DNA from 2 places in the Oceanobacillus sp. FSL K6-0251 genome. Region 2 is predicted to be linked to the other one. Evidence: predicted binding sites of a transcription regulator. Region 2 holds the regulator's gene; the other holds the start of a gene.
What was found. The regulator NrdR, encoded in region 2, represses ribonucleotide reductase genes. The targets are predictions, from matches to a motif close to AACACNATATATNGTGTT.

Region 1: the regulator NrdR is predicted to act here: its motif matches at 4,686-4,703, upstream of MKY45_RS17275 (anaerobic ribonucleoside triphosphate reductase).

Annotation. Positions count from the first base shown of each region.
Region 1 covers NZ_JBBORS010000001.1:3,470,242-3,477,734, reverse strand. The annotation lists gene cysI (assimilatory sulfite reductase (NADPH) hemoprotein subunit) at 1-1,446, shown strand, start outside; gene cobA (uroporphyrinogen-III C-methyltransferase) at 1,593-3,083, shown strand; gene MKY45_RS17285 (sirohydrochlorin chelatase) at 3,168-3,944, shown strand; gene MKY45_RS17280 (precorrin-2 dehydrogenase/sirohydrochlorin ferrochelatase family protein) at 3,944-4,558, shown strand; gene MKY45_RS17275 (anaerobic ribonucleoside triphosphate reductase) at 4,752-6,629, shown strand; gene nrdG (anaerobic ribonucleoside-triphosphate reductase activating protein) at 6,626-7,090, shown strand; gene MKY45_RS17265 (cation-translocating P-type ATPase) at 7,478-7,493, shown strand, end outside.
Region 2 covers NZ_JBBORS010000001.1:2,684,398-2,691,890, forward strand. The annotation lists gene thrS (threonine--tRNA ligase) at 1-1,548, opposite strand, end outside; gene ytxC (sporulation protein YtxC) at 1,901-2,740, opposite strand; gene dnaI (primosomal protein DnaI) at 3,226-4,155, opposite strand; gene MKY45_RS13535 (replication initiation and membrane attachment family protein) at 4,177-5,508, opposite strand; gene nrdR (transcriptional regulator NrdR) at 5,527-6,000, opposite strand; gene MKY45_RS13545 (hypothetical protein) at 6,021-6,404, opposite strand; gene MKY45_RS13550 (methyl-accepting chemotaxis protein) at 6,784-7,493, shown strand, end outside.

The DNA.
Region 1 (7,493 bases), 790 kb from region 2:
GAGCAATGGCTGGTTATTGATGAATTGGCTAACACCTACGGGAATCAGACGATTAAATTGACTACCAGACAGGCGTTTCAGATGCATGGCATTTTAAAGTGGAATATGAAAGCAAGTATCAAAGGGATTAATGATGCTTTGATGGATACCCTTGCAGCCTGCGGAGACGTTAACAGGAATGTTATGTGTAATCCTAACCCGGATCAATCGGAGGTGCATGCAGAAGTCCACGAGTGGTCAAAAGTATTGAGTGACTATTTATCTCCGCGCACAAATGCGTACCATGAAATTTGGCTTGATGGGGATAAGGTGGTTGATTCTAAAGAAACTGATGAAGTAGAGCCAATGTATGGAACGGTTTATCTGCCAAGAAAGTTTAAGATTGGAATTGCAGTTCCGCCATCCAATGATGTAGATATCTTTTCGCAGGATTTAGGTTTTATTGCTGTTCTGGAGGATGGACAGCTTCAAGGATTCAATGTATCGGTTGGCGGCGGTATGGGCATGACACATGGCGATACCAATACGTATCCGCAGCTGGGAAGAGTGATTGGTTTCTGTAAGCCGGACCAAATCACGGATGTTGCTGAAAAAATCATTACCATCCAGCGGGATTATGGAAACCGTTCCGAACGAAAATACGCACGTTTTAAATATACGATTGATGCCAGAGGGATTGATTGGCTTAAAAATGAGCTGACGGAACGTTTAGGCTGGCAGCTGGACGAAGCACACGACTTTCATTTTGACCATAACGGCGACCGCTATGGCTGGGTGAAAGGGACGAAGAATCGCTGGAATTTTACGCTTTTTATTCAAAATGGACGTATTCAGGATAAAGAAGACTATCAGCTGATGACGGGACTGCGGGAAATTGCCAAAATTCATACCGGAGATTTCCGTTTAACGGCAAACCAAAACCTGGTAATCGGAAATGTCACCAGTCAGAAGAAAAAGGAAATCATCGCACTTATCGAGCAGTATGGACTGTCAGATGGAAAGGAGCAATCTGCATTACGCCGTAATTCCATGGCTTGTGTTGCTTTTCCGACCTGCGGCTTGGCGATGGCTGAATCAGAGCGTTATCTGCCTTCCTTGATTGAGAAACTGGAAACACTGCTGGAAGAAGAAGGGCTACGTGATGAAGAAATTGTCATTCGGATGTCTGGCTGCCCGAACGGATGCTCACGAGCAGCATTAGGAGAAATTGGCTTTATTGGGAAAGCCCCAGGAAAATATAATATGTATCTAGGAGCAGGATTTGCCGGACAGCGTTTAAGCAAGATTTACCGGGAAAGCATTGGAGAAAAAGAAATTTTAGAAACGCTGCAGCCGATTATTCGGCATTATGCAAAGGAACGTCTGGATGGCGAACACTTCGGTGATTTTGTAGTTCGAAAAGAGTATGTGAAGGCTGTTACTTCTGGAGTAAACTTTCATGATTAAACGTTTTAAGGTTGAAAACTTTAAAGAAGAGACAGGGCTGCGGTTATCGCCCTGCTCTTCTTTAACTTTAAGAAAAGCAGGGCTATTGACTTGAAAAGCCGATTTGATACGAAAAAGCTTAGAAATGGATGAAATGAGGGTGACGAATGATGACAAAACCAGGATGTGTGTACTTAGTCGGAGCTGGTCCTGGAGATATTGGGTTAATGACTTTAAAAGGTTATACGTATTTGCAGCAGGCAGAAGTTGTTTTATACGATAGGCTGGTTAACCCTCTCTTACTGGAATATGCTTCACCGCAAGCAGAATTTATATATTGTGGTAAAATGCCTAAAAAACATATACTGCGTCAGGAAGCAATTAATGAGTTATTAGTAAAGCATGGCTTAGAAGGAAAGAATGTTGTGCGTTTGAAAGGCGGCGACCCAAGCGTATTTGGCCGGGTAGGCGAGGAGACAGCTGCACTGGAACAGGCCGGTGTGCCTTACGAGATTGTTCCAGGGATAACGGCGGGAATCGGAGCTGCTGCTTATGCGGGCGTGCCTGTTACACATCGTGAGCATAGCTTATCCTTTGCTGTTATTACAGGTCATGATAAGTCGCCTTCAGGTGAACCGCTGATTGACTGGCATGCTTTAGCGAACGGGATCGACACCATTGCGTTCTATATGGGATTGGGCAATCTGCCTTACATTTCAGAACAGCTCATCTCATATGGGCGGTCTTCGGATACGCCAGTTTTATTAATTCAATGGGGCACGACCGGAAAACAGAGAACGCTGCAGGGAAATCTTGCAACTATTGTACAGAAAGCAAAAGCGGCACAGTTTAAAAATCCAGCTATCATCTTAGTAGGAGATGTAAGCACACTGAAAAAAGGAGAAAGCTGGTTTGAAAGCAAGCCGCTGTTTAGTCAGCATTTGCTTCTCGGGCGGGCTGGTGAAGAACCGAGTGAAATGGCCCGGCATTTACGGGAGCAGGGAGCAGAGGTTTTTGAATTTCCGCGGATGCAAAAGAAAAAGCATCTGTTGAAAAAAGCCGATATTCCGGCAAATCGGGATCTTCTTTTTTTATCACCGGCAAGTGTGGACATTTTCTTCGAGTCTCTGCAGGCAAATAAAATCGATATTCGAAGGATTCAAGGTGAATTCTATGGAATTTCTAAAAAAACAGTAAAGGCCATAGAATCCTATCATTGTTTTGGAAAAGAAATAGCAGAACGGAGCCCCGACGCTTCCCCGCTGGTAATATTAGGAGACCCGGAAGGCTTCCATCGAAAAGAGCAGCGTTATCCATTCGTATTTGAGCCTGATTTCATTGCTACGCATAGCTTTATTCGTGTGCAGCAGACGGAGCAAACGTTCAGCCGTCTTCAGGAGGAGGAGCGTATCGAAACGATCATTTTTCCTAATGCGCGTTCTGTGAAAACAGTGACGGAAGGGTTTCAAGCTTGTGGAGAAACGCCAGAAAACATTAGTACCTATGCACGCGTGATTTGTTTTGGAGAAAAATCAAAGCAGGCTGCTGTCAAAGCAGGGTATGCTGTTTCGGAGGTATTATCTGAACCGACCGAAGAAGCACTGCAGGAAGTTCTTTTGCAAAAAGAAGCTCCGCTGGCTGCAGCGGCCTTTTCTTAAAATTTTTAAGTTTTACAATTAATATCGTTCATTAAGCAGAAATTTGCTAGACTTGAAAGAGAATGAGAGGAAGGGGAATACAGGATGCAGGCTATTTTATATATCGGGCATGGAAGCCGGGTACAACGGGGGAATGAGGAGCTTCTGGCTTTTGTAGACAGAGCGAAGAAAAAAAATCCGCAGATTCAGATACAGGAAACCTGCTTTATTGAACTTGCTTCACCATCCATCCAAACAGGCATCGACAGCTGTGTCCGGCAGGGAGCAGCACAGATTGCAGTTGTGCCGGTTCTATTGCTTTCAGCTGGGCATGCAAAGCAGGATATCCCAAAAGAAATAGGGCAGGCAGAAAAACGCTATCCAGACGTAACCTTTACCTATGGAAAGGTGATGGGAGTAGATCCGACAATCATTGATTTACTAAACAAACGCCTGGAAATGGGAGGACTGAAGCAAACCGGTAAACCGCCTGTGTATGAAGAACGCGAACCTGCTTCTGTATTACTTGTCGGGCGGGGCAGCAGTGATCCGGATGCCAATAGCGACCTTGCCAAAATTGCACGCTTATTATGGGAGGCAGCTCCGGTAAATGAAGTAAATACATGTTATCTGGCAGCAACCCGTCCTACATTGGATGAGGGGCTGGAGCAATTGCTTAAAAGTCCTAATTCGGTGGTGTATGTTGTCCCCTATTTGCTATTCTCCGGTGTATTAATGAGGGAGCTGCGCCAGAAATTAGATGAACTGTCTGAACGGACAGATAAACAATTTATTCTTTGTCCGTACTTAGGATTTGATGATCAGCTCGTTACAGTCCTAGTCGATCGAGTCAATACATTGCTGAAAGGAAGAGTCAGCTGATGCACATGCCGCTTTTTTTAGAGGTGAAGAATCAGACCGTCATTGCAGTCGGCGGAGGAGCTGTTGCAGCGAGAAAAATACGTCATTTTTTAGATGCTGGAGCTGCTATCACTATCATTGCGCCGAAGCTTCATCCATTTTTGCAGCAGCTTTATCAAAAAGGAAAAATCAAGTGGCAGGAAAGAGAGGTTCACGAGGGAGAACATTTTAATTGTCTATTTCTTTTATTGATGACAGATAAGAAAGAACTGAATGTGTCCCTTTATGAAAACAAACAGCCGCATCAGCTGGCTTATGTTGCAAATGATGCCATGAAAAGTGATGTATCCTTTCCTGCTGTTCTACAAAGGGGAGCGCTAAGCCTTGCGTTGTCCACCGGCGGTGCGAGTCCAATTTATGCAAAACAGTTAAAAAATAAGCTGGCGGATCAGCTGCCAGCAGAAATAGAAGCTGATCTTATCTTTCTTGATCAGGCAAGAAAAAGAATCCTCACCCTGCCTTTAACACCCGAGCAAAAAAAGCAGATTCTGCAGAAAATTACAGAAGAGGAATTCCTGCGGCAGGGTAACCGGCAGCAGCTTCTGGAAGAAATGCTTGAAACGGTTCAAAAATGACTTAAAAAATTCATAATCGGGATAGAGAATGAGAAGAAAAAGTGGTAAAAGTCATAAAATATCCATTTGAACTTCTTTCTAACCTCCTTTACCATAGAACTATATATAGTTCTGCTTTGTTTTTAAACATACTATATATAGTTTTTGAGTGCGTTGAAACGTATTTGCGGAGACGAAGAAGGAGGAATAGAAGATGGCGGAAGTAATGACTGCTCCTGAAAGTACAGAAGCAGATTTAATGCAGGATTTTCAAGAGATTGTATCCAGCACCAATCAGGATTTAATACAGGAGAATGCCAATGTGGACGGGAAATCACCATGCGGGCAGATGAACAAGTTTGCTAGTGAAAGTGCAAAACTTTATGCGAAAGAAAAGATGTTGAGCCGAGAAGCGAAGCAGGCAATGGAGGATAATTATATTCATATTCATGATTTAGATTATATGCCCACGGGGACAGCGACCTGCTGCCAAATTCCTTTAGGAAAATTGTTGGAAAAAGGGTTTAACACAGGGCATGGACATATGCGCTCCCCACAAAGCATTCTGAGTGCGATGGCATTAGCGGCAATCGTTTTTCAAAGCAACCAAAATCAGCAGCATGGTGGACAGAGCTTCCAGGCGTTTGATTATGATTTAGCGCCGTTTGTGAAGAAGTCCTATCAAAAGCGGCTGCATAGATTACAGCAATATCAGCTTCCCCTTGCTCCACAGGAATTGGAGAAGTTAGCTTGGGAGGAAACGGACCGGGAATGCTACCAGGCCTGTGAAGCGTTTATTCATAATTTGAACAGCCTCCATTCCAGAAGCGGCGGTCAGGTTCCATTTACGTCAATCAATTATGGAACAGATACAAGCAGAGAAGGAAGACTGATTATAAAAAATCTTCTTTTAGCTACACAGGCTGGTTTAGGAAAAGGGGAGACACCAATTTTTCCGATTCAAATTTTTAAAATGAAAAAAGACGTTAATTTTTATAAAGCGGATCCAAACTATGATTTGTATCAGCTGGCTTTGGAAACAATAGCAAAAAGGCTTTTTCCAAACTTCAGCTTTATCGATGCGCCATTCAACTTCGTTTATTATGAAGAAGGAAATCCGGATTCGGAAGTAGCTTATATGGGCTGCCGTACGCGTATTATGGCTAATCGTCATGGAGAAGAAAATAGTCTCGGGCGCGGCAATATCTCCTTTACCAGTATTAATTTAGTGAAAATAGCGCTGACCTCATCAACCGTCGAGGCATTTATGGCGAAATTAGAGGTCTATACGGAAATGGTCATTCGTCAATTGTATGAACGGTATGTATTTCAGGCAAATAAACTTGTGAATAACTTCACTTTTTTGCATGGAGAAGGCGTCTGGACAGGCAGTGACGAATTAAATCCAGAGGATACATTGGAAGAGGTATTGAAGCAGGGGAGTTTAAGTGTTGGTTTTATTGGCCTGGCGGAGTGTTTAAAAGCATTGACAGGTAAGCATCATGGAGAATCAGAACAGGCGCAGGAGCTGGGAGAAGAGATTGTTGCCTTTTTACGGAAGAAATGTGACGAGGCTGCAGAAGACTATGATTTGAATTATTCGCTGATTGCAACACCGGCAGAAGGGCTGAGTGGCCGATTTGTGAAGCAGGATTGCAAGGATTTTGGAAAAAGAGACGGAATTACAGACAGAGATTATTATACAAATTCGTTTCATATTCCTGTGTACTATCCGATTCGAGCTGTGGAGAAAATAAAACGGGAAGCTGTCTATCACCCATATACCAATGCGGGTCATATCACTTATATTGAAGTAGACGGAGATGTCAGCAAAAATATAAAAGCTATCGACACCCTTGTGAAAACCATGGCTGAAAGCGGGATTGGCTATGGCAGTGTAAACCATCCGGTCGACCGCTGTCAAAGCTGCGGCTATACCGGAACGATCGATAACGCGTGTCCAAGCTGTCAAATCGCGGATGAAAGACAATTTGACCGGATTCGCCGTATTACCGGCTATCTGGTAGGAACAATGGATAAATGGAATACAGCAAAAGCATCGGAAGAACGAGACAGAGTGAGGCATGTATGATGGAAACAGCACGGATTTTATCCATTTATCATGATTCAGTCGTTGATGGAGAGGGCTTACGTACGGTTATTTTCTTTGCCGGCTGTCCCCATTACTGCAAGGGATGCCATAATCCAAGGTCCTGGAATATACGGAATGGCAAGGAGATGGATGTGCAGCAGATTGTCGAGGAGGCATGGAATCCATTGACAGATATTACGTTAAGCGGCGGAGATCCATTTTACCAGGCACAGGCTGCAGCAAGTATTGCCAGACAATTGAAGGAGCTTGGGAAAAATATATGGGCGTATACTGGATGGACGATCGAAGAGCTGCGTGAGAACAAAGATCCGCATCAGCTGGAGCTTCTTAACTATGTAGATGTGCTGGTGGACGGACCATTTATATTGGCTGAGCGGGATTTAACCTTATCCTTTCGTGGCAGCCGGAATCAGCGGATTATTGAGATGGGGAATGAGTAGAAGTAACATCGGCAGAAAAACTGACCAGAGACAAGGTCAGTTTTTTTGATGGGCAAAAACTGACTGTTGCAAAGTCTATATTGGCTTTTGGCAGATTAGAGTATATCCAAGCAAGCATAAAAGGAAAAAGAAGTATATAATAGCTTCCATAGCAGCAGGATAAGTTAAATCATTTTTAAAAGATAAATATGAAGATTTTGTAAAGATTCCTTCTTTTCTGCAGTAATAAGGTTTCAATCGAATGAAAAAAGGCAATAGCTCAAGATAAAGAAAAACCTTTCATTGCTGTATTATTTTGAAAATGGGGATGGAATGTGTTGAAGAATGCAAAATAAACAATAAATGCACTCTATAATTGAAAAATGAACAAGCAGGGAGATTTTGAAAATGGAAATGTATCAAA
Region 2 (7,493 bases):
AACAACGGGACGATGTTCTTTTCCGTCTTCTCCGATATACGTTAAGTCAAAACGTTCTGGCAAGTGAAAGTCCAATTGCACTGTAGATAATGTTTCATCTTTTCCTAATGCTGTTTTCACCTGCACATCCAGCTTCGGACCATAGAAAGCAGCTTCTCCTTCTGCTTCTACATATTCCAAGTTCATATCTTCCATGGTTTCCTTCAGCATTGCCTGCGCTTTATCCCACATGGCATCATTATCTACATATTTTTCCTTATCTTCTGGGTCACGATAGGAAAGACGGAAATAATAGTCATCGATTCCAAAGTCTTTGTAAACACGCTGAACCAGTTCTACCACGCGGATAAATTCTTCTTTTAACTGATCCGGGCGAGCAAAAATATGCGCATCATTTAATGTCATTGCACGGACACGCTGCAGACCGGCAAGCGCCCCGCTCATCTCATGACGATGCATGGTTCCTAACTCTGCTATACGGACAGGCAGGTTACGGTAGCTCCATAGTTGATTTTTGAAAACCATCATATGATGCGGACAGTTCATTGGACGCAATACAAGCTCTTCATTATCCATTTCCATAGTCGGGAACATATCCTCCTGATAATGGTCCCAATGTCCGCTTGTTTTATACAACTCTACATTACCAAGAACAGGTGTATACACATGGTCATAACCTAAGCGTTCTTCTAAATCAACGATATAACGCTCCACGTTACGACGAATAGTTGCTCCTTTTGGCAGCCATAATGGCAGACCCTGTCCTACTTTTTGCGACACGGTGAAAATACCAAGCTCTTTCCCAAGCTTCCGATGATCTCTTTCTTTACGCTCTTCCAAAATTTGCAGATATTCCTCTAATTGTGATTTTTTCTCAAATTCGGTTCCATAAATACGTTGCAGCTGTTTATTATTACTGTCTCCACGCCAATAAGCGCCAGAAATACTTAATAATTTAAATGCTTTGATTTTACTGGTAGAAGGAACATGCACTCCTCTGCATAAATCAAAGAACTCCCCTTGTTCGTATATGGTTACTGTTTCATCTTCAGGGATTGCATCCAGCAATTCTAATTTTAAGTCATCACCAATTTCTGCAAAGCGGGCTTTTGCTTCATCACGAGATACTTCTACACGAGTTATTTCTAAGTTCTCGTCCACGATCCGTTTCATTTCTTTTTCTATTTTCGGAAGGTCTTCCGGAGTTAAGGTATGCTCCATATCAATATCATAGTAGAAGCCTTCCTCAATCACTGGACCGACACCTAATTGCACATTAGGGTACAAGCGTTTTACAGCTTGCGCTAATAAATGGGCTGTAGAGTGACGTGCTATTTCCAAGCCTTCTTGGTCACGATACGTAATAATTTCAATTTTTCCGCCCTTTGGAAGAGGACGGCGTAAATCTACAGGCTCTCCATCCAATTTAACTGCAAGTGCCTGCTTTTTTAAACCTGAAGAAATAGAAGCAGCAATATCTTCTCCTGTTGTTCCCTCCGGAAAGGCTTTTTCAGCTCCATCTGGAAAAATAATTGTTAAATCAGCCATGTTCATCGAACTCCTTTATCAAATGTAAAAAAACGCTCTATCTCTTTGCGCTATGCAAAGGGACGAGCGTTTTATGCCGTGGTTCCACCCAAATTCCTGAAGATAAACGAATCCTCTTATCCTCAGCTTCATTGATCTTTAACGCAGATAGGACGTTACTGCCTACTTTCAATCGTTTCAGCAGCAATGCTCCGAGGCGGTAATTATTTCTTCACGAAAGGAAGCTTGCAGCCAAATGACTTCCCTCTCTGAGTACGTAATCAGGAAATAATGTTGTCCTCATCTCAGCAGCTTATTTTCAAACTCTATTCGTATTATATTCCTTTCAGGTTTGAAAAGCAAGTCCAATGGATTATTCTCCGCGAGACAGGATAGAAGTTCCTTCCGTTTCAAATTCCACCCTTTCTTGAAAGATATTTGTTATTGTCATGATTTTCGGATCGTCCGGATCATTTCCATACACTTTTATTTTTGCTGGCGACATGGCAATAAGCGGACTTAAATTAAATTCATTTTCATGCAGGCCCAATGCATATAACGGTGCTTGAAACATCCACATACGCAGCATATCTTTAGAAATTACTTCTCCTTTATCATTATAAAAAATAAAATTCTCTCCCTGTTCGATATAAACCAAATCAACACAGGGATCTTTTTTCTCGATATAATGACGGAGCATATCTATAAATGCCTGATGATCCTCTTCCCGTTTAAATTCTTCAATTGCTTTCCCGACACATTCGTGGACAAATTCTAAAAAGGAAGCAAGCCGAAAATGCAATATTGCACTAAAATGAATGCTTTTATGTTCTTTTAAATGACGAAAAAAAATATCCTGCAAAAGCTTTATAGTATTCACATGTTCTCGCAAATACTGATTGTCTGAATCTGTTTCAAACAAAATCCACATAGAAAAATCATAAATACGGTTGATTTCATCCGGATCTGAAAAATAATAATTATCGGTAATCTTACCAATAATGATGTCAGAAAGATGCTCTTCTATAAAAACCTCTGCCATCACGGAGCTTATCACATGGATGAACTCCTTCTCTGCTAAATCACCTTCCAGCCTTAATCTGCTGCTCCAGGCATTTGTTTGTTGATGTACTCTGATCTGCTTTTTATATGGAGTCAACTGATTACGAAAAACCGTTACTTCTTTATCCGATTCAAAATACAGTTCCAACAATACATATCACCCTCATCCACTTACAAACTGTTACAATTATATGGACAAGGTTATATAAAAATGCGTAAACTAGTCAGACTAGCAAATGAAAGTCATGTAGTATAAGAAAAGTTGAAACCAAACCATGTTTGATAACCCTGCCAGTCAGCAAGTTTTCTTTAAAGGAAATGAGCTTGGGGGCTGCGGAAAACGGTGTATATTTCTGGGGTTCAGGATTACCAATGTTGTCAGGTTAGTGCGGCCGCTACGGAAAAACACTACGCTTTCCCATAGGAGTCTACGTGTTTTTCCTCCGCTAGACAGGTTTTATTACTATCTATATCAAATTTAATAAAATTCATTAACCTGACAATATTGTTAGGTTTACTCCCCCATGAAACCCTCTAGCTTTTTACCTACGTTTCCTGTTCATAAAAAAAGATTTCCGTATCTGAGCGGAAATCTTTTTTATGAAGGCAGATTGTGAATCATGTGTGTTCAAATCGTTATTCGTCTCTTCTATTTTTACCGGACATTTTTACCACACTGCTAACCTGCTTAATCCGTTCAATAATCCGGCCGGCTTTCACTTCTTCCACACCGTTTCTGGTGCTTGCCAATTCTTTCTCCAGTTCATTCAAATCAAAATTGGAGGAGAAAAAGACAGGCAATCCTTCCATCATCCGGTATTGCAGTACGGAGCCCAACACTTCATCCCGAAACCAGGCAGATTGCAATTCCGCTCCAATATCATCTAACATTAACACATCCGCTTTCTTAAAGAAATCTATCTTTTCGTTAAATGAATCATCTTTAAAGGAACCTTTTATTTCCCGGACAAACTCTGGCATGTAAATCAAGGTAGTAGAGTAATTTCTCTTTTTCAGCTCATTTGCTATCGCGCCGAGCAAATAGGTTTTTCCAATTCCAAATGATCCATGAAGATACAATCCTTTTTTCGGCAGCCCGCTTTTTGCTTCTTCTAAAAAGCTGATAATCTCACCAATAGCTGAAATTCTTGACTTATCTTGGATCACTTCTGACATTTTTGCTTCTAAAATCTCCTTCGGCATATAAAGGCTCTGAAAAAGCTTCTGTTGTGCTTCCTGTTCCTCAACCTGAATACGTGAATGACATTTTTCATAGCTCAGTCTAATTTCATTTTTATCCATACTTAATACCGGAGAGTAACCCTGCATCAAATTCTGGCACTCTCCGAAAGATGCACAACGGTCACATTGTTTCGATTGTGATTTATATTCATAGAGCCGCATTAAATTCTTTTCAATATCGTGGTCAGTCAGTTCCGGATGGTCACGCAAAAATGCTTTAACAGAGGGATCACTTAGAATTTCATTTTTTATTCTAGTGTAATTGGTTTTGAAGTTCTCATTTTTGTCCATCCATGCTTTTAATTCGGATTGTATCGGTTTCACCTATTATCCCTCCTTTTCATCTCAGCTTTCATTTAAATATTTTTGCAGCTTAGCTTCAATTTCCTGCTGCTCTTGTTCGCTTATATTGCTGTCTGTTGTATTTTTTGATGGTGTCTTTTTCCGGTTATTAAACCAGTCCGGAACAACTTCTTTTTTATAGTTGTTATTATAATTATAATTATTACTTTTCCTTGGTTTACTTTTGGATGATTTATATTTTTCCTGTTCTTGTTTAGCAAAGTTCATGGCATCTTTTGCTGTTTTCAATCCAACTCTTGACCAATGGCCCGCAATGGTTTCCATATACGCTTTAGACAGCTTCATATTGGATTGCAGCAGAACATAATGAATCAGTACATTCATGACAGGAGCTGGCAGCCCCTGTTTAGTCATCACTTCCCGGACTACTTTAATATCCTGCTCCGAAGCATGGTTTCCGTCAGATAAATCCTCCAATAACTGCTTTGGTGATATGTTCTCCAGCTCGTGAATCAGCTGCTCTTCTTTTGTCGCAGGCTGCTTCATAGAAACTTGTGTATCAACAGCTGCCATTTTTTCGTTTAAACGGATAGCCTGTCCATTATTACGGGAGATAAACATATCATGGCAAGCAGATTTAAATTCTTCCTGATTCAATTGGTTATCTTCATCAAGTGCCCATAAAAGTGCTTTTTCTATTTCTATACTTTCTGCATCATATAATACCTTCATCTGATAAATGAGTTTTTTATTTACAGAATGTAAAACTTTTTCAGCCGGAATAAACCGCTGACGAAGCGACTGTTCTATCCATGAAAAATCCATTAAATCCGTTTCTCTATTTTCTTTTTCATTTTCCATATTCAGAACAGCAGACGAAGAAGGTGTAATCGTATCAAACACTTCATTAAAATCAGCTGTTACCTCTTCCCCATAAGCAATGCTGTCCTTTACATAACGAGCATAAAGCTCATTATATTTCTGTTCTCCTATATGATGTAATAATAGCTGGGACAGCATAGGTTCTCCAAAAAATTGATTGGGGGAATAAGGACGCTGCACACTATAAGTATAATAATCTCTGTTGTCCTCTCTTCGTTTATAGGTCTTTAATAACCCGATAGCTTCCAATTTTATACGTGCACGGTAAATATTATCCAGCGTTAAATTCAAATATGTCATTAATGTATGATGTGTCTGCGCTTTTTGCGCATAATCTACCTCATAAAATAATGTATAGTATAACGAAATTGCCTGAACCCCAATCAACGGCTGATAAAAATGCGTCAATGATGCATTAAAATCAATGAAAGGCTGTTCATCCATAACAACATGGTACCCATCAATAGGAAGGATTTTTCCGATTACATTCATTTCAACCCATCCTTTATTTTATTCTTCCTGTGTTTGTTTATCTGTCTTGATAATTTCTTTCAACTCATCCAAGAAAACAGTTATATCCTTAAATTGACGATAGACAGAAGCAAACCTGACATAAGATACTTCATCCACCTCAGCAAGTCTTTCCATCACCATTTCGCCTACATTATGACTGGAAACCTCTGAGTTCCCTTCATTCCGTAATTTCTTTTCTACATCTAAAGCAATATTTTCTATCGTATCTATCGCCACAGGGCGTTTCTCACAAGCTCTGATAATCCCTCTGGTAAGTTTTTCCCTTGAAAACTCCTGACGCATGCCATCTTTTTTCACAACAATGAGTGGTACTTCTTCAATCCGTTCAAAAGTGGTAAAACGAAATCCGCACTTCTCACATTCCCGGCGTCTGCGTATAGCTGCTCCCTCTTCAATTGGACGAGAATCTAACACTTTCGTATTTTTATTATTGCAGTTAGAACAACGCATTTCGTTCACTCCTTCTTCATTTACCCTTCTATTAATGGTAATTGTTCATTCACATGCTGATACATTCTTTTTATGATTTTATTACTGTAACCAAAATCTATCTGGAGAGGTGTTTCTGTAGTCACTGAAAAGTCAAGCGCTGTATAATACGGCCGGACCATAATGACTGTAGCAATAATGAAAACTTTTTTACCTCGTTTACTGACAGCACTAATCTCCCCATGCTGCTCCGAGCTGGCATGAATCGAAAAGTCAGAGCTTCCATTAAAATACGTCTCTAGTTCCTGAATAACAGTATTCTTACTCGCTTTATAATATCTGGTTTTTAAGCTTGCATCTATATGATGATCACTTGTTTCTGCATGATTACTAAAAAAACGTTTCATTTTATACCCTATTGACATAAACATACACATCCTATATTTATCGCTATAAAAAACTATTCTACAAGCATCTCTTTTCTCTGTAAACAGCATTGCAGCGTATTTATTCTACCGTATCTTCCAATTCTTTTAAACATATAAATACATACATATATGTATATATTATTTTAACATGATTTGTACATTTAAACTACTTTACCAAAATAGAGTAAACTGCGGATTTAATATAAGCACATTAAAAAGACATTTATAGAACATAAACCCGTTTAAATTTCTTGGTATTATTCTCATGAAATAGTCATAAAGACTTATTACATATTGTTCAACAACAACCGATAAAGTAATTAAGAAAGCCATTATCCATAAAGATGTCATTTTAAAAAAGAAGGAGTATGTTTTAATGAGTGTAGGAAAGAAATTGAATTTATCTTTTACTGTATTAATTGTTTTATTGGCTGTTTCTGTTGGAAGCAGCATCATGAATTTGAAAAACATTGAAAATGATGTAGGGGAGGCAATGGATTCACGCCTGGAGCAGCTTATATTAATTGAAAATATCCGCTATGATGTTGCGATGCAGGCGCTCCATACCCGTTCAATGATTTTAGAACCGGAGGAAGATATCCATAGAGAGAATCTTATAGCTGTCGCTGCAGACCTTGACGGCAATTTAGATGAATTACAAGGCTATTTAGCATCTGAGGAAATGAGATCATATTGGGATCAGGCTAATGCCCCGAATAATGATTTCAATGAGGCAATGCCAGATATTATAGCTGATGTGGAAAATGGGAATATCGAAGAGGCGACAGAAATCGTCAATACAACTGTACAGGATATCAATACTGCTATGCTTGATGCAGCTGAAGAAATGGAAATCTATCAAACTGGACAAATGGATAATATCGATAGCGAAATAAGCTCTGCCATTGTTACTGCCCAGGTTATTTCATTCGTTGTTCTGGGTGCAAGTATACTCATTGGTATTGGTTTAATGTTCTATGTTCGCCGTTCTATCACAGCCCCATTAGTAAGTGTCATGGATGTTGCAAGGAAATTTGGTGATGGTGATCTATCTGCAGAGGATATAGCTGTTAAATCTAAAGATGA